Regions from separate parts of the Bacillus sp. NPDC094077 genome, predicted to be linked through region 1. Evidence: riboswitches for the same ligand, from Rfam matches in the RefSeq annotation. Region 1 holds a riboswitch; the other holds the start of a gene.

What was found. A riboswitch is a leader RNA that binds a small molecule or an ion and turns the genes downstream of it on or off. The one in region 1 is predicted to bind magnesium.
Region 2: another riboswitch for magnesium. It lies ahead of mgtE (magnesium transporter); the one in region 1 lies ahead of mgtA (magnesium-translocating P-type ATPase).

Annotation. Positions count from the first base shown of each region.
Region 1 covers NZ_JBNNUF010000001.1:660,160-663,376, reverse strand. Annotated here, with positions in the region: gene mgtA (magnesium-translocating P-type ATPase) at 1-1,680, opposite strand, end outside; M-box (ykoK) riboswitch at 2,013-2,180, opposite strand; gene ACQKNR_RS03365 (DUF3932 family protein) at 2,380-2,631, opposite strand; gene rnz (ribonuclease Z) at 2,821-3,217, shown strand, end outside.
Region 2 covers NZ_JBNNUF010000033.1:1,362-4,578, reverse strand. Annotated here, with positions in the region: M-box (ykoK) riboswitch at 1-165, opposite strand, end outside; M-box (ykoK) riboswitch at 688-855, shown strand; gene mgtE (magnesium transporter) at 1,133-2,461, shown strand; gene ACQKNR_RS28385 (phosphodiester glycosidase family protein) at 2,622-3,217, shown strand, end outside.

The DNA.
Region 1 (3,217 bases):
TAATGCTTGAATGGCAGAAGCTGTAGATAGTTTAGGCGGATCTAAAAATCCGATATATCCAGCAAGAACCATAACCGATTCATCTTGTACTGTATAAGCTTTATGATTTGGCTTGTTATGCTTCTTGTAGGCTACAGCAATGACACGCATACCTTCACTATTCAATGTCTCACTTAGTTGTTTAACATTTGAGCGCATTTCCTCGGTAAGTGGAATAACTTGCCCATCCATTTCAGTGTAGTTACAAATGGATAAAATTTCTTCTACCGCCCCTTTACAAACCATTGTATGTTCACCTGAAATGTCTTTGACGATGACGGACATACGACGGCGAGCAAAATCAAATGGAATCTCATCTAGTTTTTGAAACATTGAAGGGTCGAATTTATGATTTTCCTCTGTATGCTCAATAACAGCTTTATCTATTAAATTTTTCAATCCAGTTTGATAGAAGCTATTTAAATATGCAAATTGTAATACGCGATTACATTCATTCCCATTAGGGTCTAAATGGCGAACAAGCACCACTTTATCTTCTGTCAATGTACCTGTTTTATCAGTACAAAGAATGTTCATAGCCCCTAGATTTTGAATAGAGTTTAGCTGCTTTACAATTACTTTTTGTTTAGACATGTTAACGGCACCTTTTGCTAAATTAGCAGTTACAATCATTGGTAACATTTCAGGTGTAAGACCCACTGCAACAGCAATAGCGAAGAAGAAAGCTTCTTGCCAATCACCTTTTGTGAAACCATTAATGAGAAGGACGATAGGCGCCATAATAAGCATGAACGTAATTAAGAGCCAACTTACTTTGTTTACTCCTTTATCAAAGCTTGTTTCTGCACGTTTGCCAATTACTTTCTTTGCTAAAGAACCGAAATAAGTGTCTGTACTAGTTGAGACGACTACAGCTTTTGCACTACCGCTAACAATATTTGTTCCCATGAAGCAAAGGTTTTCCATATCAAGCGGATTGTAATTATTTTTCATGCTTTTCGGTAATATATGTTTATTTTCTGTATGGTAGCAGTTTTCGTATTTTTCTACTGGAAGTGCTTCTCCTGTTAAAGAAGATTGATTTACAAATAAATCTTTAGCGGATAAGATACGCACATCAGCCGGAACGATATCACCGGCTGAAAGTGAGATGATATCTCCAGGTACAAGCTCTTCAATTGGAATTTCTGTTGTAAGGTTTCGATTTAAATTTGTCACGTTTTTTGTTTCATGTATAAACCCGTTTATTCTAAAGACGCTTGCAGTTGTTCGAACCATAGCTTTTAACTTATCTGCCGCTTTTTGAGAACGAAATTCTTGGGAAAAACGAATCGTTGCACTTAGTAGTACCATTACAGATACGACAAGAGTTCCTTGTATATCATCTGTGAAAAAAGAGAGTGCTCCAAGTGCCAATAAAACAAAAATAAATGGATTTTTAAATGCCAGCAAAAGTTGAATATACCATGGCGATGTTTTATTATGAGCAATTTCGTTCGGACCGTATAAAGAAAGTCTACGAGTCGCTTCTTGTTTAGAGAGTCCATCTTGTGTTGTTTCTAGAATTTTTAACGCAGAGTTTACATCTTGTGTTGCAATTTCCACTAATAATTTGTTATTTGTTTTCATGCTATTTTGATCATAAGCATGCTTTGTTTCTTGTCTTTGTAAATTTAACATCGGTAGTTCCTCCTTTGTCATGAAGGAGGAAACAATCTGTTACTCGACTATTTAAAATTAGGAGGAACAGCTTCTTTCCTACCTACATGATGAAATATTAACGTAAAACATATGGGTATCTGGGCCGAATCATCAATTGCCACTGTTCCTCACCTCTGTACAATTTAATAGTTTCTGAATATGCTATGTTTGTTTCATAGTAAGGTGCATAAAGACGTAAAAAAGACCTTTACTCACAACGAGTAAAGGTCTGAATTCACAGTTAAAAAGAGTCCACACGAAAGCCTGTTAGTGAACATAGATAAAAACAGTTTTTTTGTATGACAAAATACATGCACCTCTCCCTCGTTGAGTTTTAGCACTGTATAGCATAGGTACTGAAACCAGCTACGTTAAAAAAGGCCTTCATTCCGACCTTTCCTGTTGACCCATTGGCGTCTCTCGACATTTTTGGGCAGCAGCGTTTCTCTATACAGGAGCCTCACCTAACAGAGACCATATTCAATTACATGTTGAATGTTAGCACTGAAACTTTGTAGTGTCAATATCTTTTTAATCTGTTTTTTTGAAAAATCAAATAGATTCATGATGGCCATATAGTAGGAAATAAGGGGTATTTTTATTGTAAATAAGGTGGGAAAATAAATGTTTTAATGGATATAAATAAAAAGCACTGAAACCAGTGCTTTTTATAATAGATTAAGAGATTGTATGGTTTTCAAAAATAACAATCTCTGAGTTATTTGCTGTTGAAACGCGTTGTGCGTAATATGTTAAAGCTGAAGAAATATATGTTGGCAACGTCTCATTCGTATGTGATGTTGTATATTCATGGATTAATTCTTTTAAAGTCGTCCATTCTAATTGTGCTGGGTGATCAGACACGAAAGAACTTACCCAGCGATCAAATGAAGATGAAAAATCAGTTTGTAAACGAAATACTTCTTTCATAATAAAACGCTCCCTTAAAATGTAGTATAATCATTTTAACATAAAACACGAACGATTGCTAAGTTTTTCAAGAATAACGTTCGTGTTATATAGTTGTCTAGATGATTGGCTATGTAAATTCGATTTGCCATTTGAAATAACATTCCGTAAGATGAGAGATAGATTATATAAAGAGCTGGAGGAAAGAAAGTGGAATTTGTATTTTTAGGAACTGGCGCAGGTGTTCCTTCGAAAGGAAGGAATGTTTCAGCAATTGCTTTGCAATTGTTAGAAGAACGAGGACAGACTTGGTTATTTGACTGTGGTGAAGCGACGCAACATCAAATATTATATACATCTGTACGTCCACGCCGCATTGAAAAAATATTTATTACCCATTTACATGGTGATCATATTTTTGGATTGCCTGGTTTATTAGGTAGTCGTTCATTTCAAGGAGGGACTACACCTTTAACAGTGTACGGACCAAAAGGAATTAAGCAATTTATTGAAGTAGCATTATCGGTAAGTACGACACATGTGAAATATCCACTTGAAATTGTTGAGATAACAGAAGAAGGTACTGTGTTTGAAGATAATGAATTCT
Region 2 (3,217 bases), on a different contig from region 1:
TAGTAGAGCTTTGGCACTATACAACGTAAAGCAATGGAAATTCATTACTTAGCTATCTTAAGAAAAGCCTTAATCCGACAATTCCTGTTCTACCCATTGGCGTCTTTCGACATTTTTGGGCAATAGCCTGTGTTTGTATAGGAGCCTCACCTAACAGGTTTAGCAATATAAATTTTATGTATTTGTTTCGTGTAGCAAGCATAAATACTTTTTTTTTGCCTGTCAAGTAAACGTCTTGCTAATTTTATATTCTTTATTGCTTTATAAATCTTTTAGAAATGATGTGAGAAAATGTATTTAATCATCTCGTATAGATACATATTTTCGACTTGTAGTGTATAGTTTGATTAAGTAGTTTAACCATATAAATTTGATAAACAGTAAAGAAGATTTTAATCATAAAAGAAGATTTTTTGAAGAATGTTCTTTTGAGGTACGGAATGAATAATGATTCAACTTCTGCTATAAAGTTAAAAATGAATCGTAAACAATAAGTTTCATATACGAAATCTCATTTGTTTTATAACATTTCTTCAAACTAATTGTATTTAAATTTTATATCTTTTAAGTAGAATTTTAAATTTGCAATAGAATTGAATTACATTTCTCTATAAAATAATTTTTTATGAATCGAATCGAAAGTTAGTTGACAAATATTAAATTCTGGTTTAAATTTTGAAGTAATTCAATAATCTTTGTTAGGTGAGGCTCCTGTATAGAGAAACGCTGCTGCCCAAAAATGTCGAGAGACGCCAATGGGTCAACAGGAACGGTCGGATTAAGGCCCTTTTTAATGTAGCTGGTTATAAAAACCTATGCTATACAGTGCTAAAACTCAACGAGGGAGTGGTATACGATTTGATAGAAAGGCACCTCTGCGATTTTGGCAGAGCTGTCTTAATAATCATTTATTTGTATTGTAAAAAACCTTTACTCCTTTTTGAGTAAAGGTTTTTCTGTTTAATTTTATTTATTTTTATCTTGTCTATATTCAAAAAGGAGGTAGTTCTAAATAATGAATTGATTGCAATGTAACTATTAATGCTCAAATAAAAATTTTAGACAGATAAAATAACACAAAACCACTCATGAAACTCTAGAGTCTCTCTTAGCAATATGAGGAGGAGTTAACATGAAGAAATTATTAAATGAATTACTTGTAACCCAAAATAACTTGGATGCAGAGAAAGTTTTACGACATCCGTCGTATGATGTTGCGCAAGAAGTAAAACGATTTTCAATTGAAGATCAAGTCATATTACTAGATAAGATACCTGTATTAAAAAGCTCAAAAATTCTTCAACATTTGAGTACAGAAGAAAAATATAATATCTTAATTCACTTATCTGAAAACAAAGCTAAAACGTTACTAAATTTACAACCGATTGATGAAACAGTAGATCTACTTCTAGCGGTTCACCCGGAAAAACAAGCTAAATTAATGGCGTATCTAAATAAAATTACAAAACATAACGTAAAAAAATTAATGGCTTTTAAACCTGAAACCGCAGGAAGCCTTGTCACAAGTGATTTTGTTGCAGTTAGAGGGAATTGGTCAGTAAAAATGACATTGAAGTACATTAGGGAACATTCTGAAAATGTAGAATCGATATCTTATATTTATGTTCTTGATAGTCATGGTCATCTAAAGGGAATCGTTTCCATACATGAGTTATTATTAGCAGCAGATGAAGAGATATTATCTACTATCATGATTCAAGAGATGATTTCAGTACACGCTGAGGTTGATCAACAGGAAGTTGTAAAAAAGCTACTGAATTATAATTTAGCAGCAATACCCGTAACAACAGCAAATAATGAGATGATTGGCATTATAACATTTGATGACGTAATGAATGTTATGGAAGCAGAAGCTACAGAAGATATCCAAAAGTTAGGCGGAAGTGAACCATTAAATCAATCTTACTTTGAATCTAGTATTTGGAGCATTTTCTTCAAACGTCTACCATGGTTATTGCTTCTATTTGTTGCTGAGGCATATACAGGTACAGTACTAAAGTATTTTGAAGACGAAATTGAAACAGTAGTTGCCCTTGCTTTCTTTGTTCCATTATTAGTAGGTACTGGAGGGAATACAGGAACACAGGTTGTAGCAACAATTACTCGTGCAATTGGTATCGGAGAGGTGAAATTTAAAGACATTTTCCGTGTAATGAAAAAAGAATTTGCAATAGGTATGCTTCTCGGACTTGCACTTGGGGTAGCTGGGCTCACTCGTGCTTATATGTTAGGTGTTGGAACAGAAGTTGCACAAGTTGTGGCAATCACTTTATTATTTATTGTTATTTGGGCCTCTCTTGTTGCAGCTGTTTTACCTTTGATTCTGAGAAAATTAAAATTAGATCCTGCAGTCGTTTCCGGTCCATTCATTACAACATTTGTTGACGGAACAGGGTTAGTAATTTATTTCATGGTTGCAAAAACGTTATTAAATTTGTGAATATACACTGAAATAAATACGAAATGGAGGATAAGTATTTCAGCTTGCTTGCTAAGACATAGTGGAGAACTCAGGAATGAGGAAAACAAACACTTGTATCTTTAGGTAAATAATATTTTAAAGGATTCATTGAATGTAATTAATGCTGGAGGATAAAACTATGAAACACCTAAGAAAAATCTTTAAAAGAATTTTAATCCTTTTTTCTATTTTGATACTTATTGGAATAGGGATATTATTTGGCACAAACTATGGCCGAGATCTTCGGGGAACAATTGCTGGGAGTATACTAACTTCTCAGCATCCACAATATGCGAAATATACATTCCTATCCAAAAAGGAACTTGATGAACTGCAGGATCGAATTAATCACCCAAGATGGTCAAATAGTGATGAGGCTATTTATAAAAAAATAGCAGGAAAAAGATTAGAAGAATTTAAAAATCAGCCATTAGAAATTGATGTAGAAACGATTAAAAGTAACAAAGATAGTCGCTTTCTTTTTGAAGGAAAATTAGTTACTATTAGTAACCCTTTCAATGTTAAACTTGTTAGTCATCAAGGGACACAAGGTGATAAAAGGGGAGAAAAAATTAGTGTAATGGCAAAACGTAATCATGCACTTGTTGCTGTGAATGCAAGTGGATTCGCTGATGAAACAGGAAGAGGTGGAGGAAATGTTGCAACTGGAATAGTAATAGAAAATGGGGAAGCCATTGATACAAATATGGATAGAAATACCCCTACAATTATTAC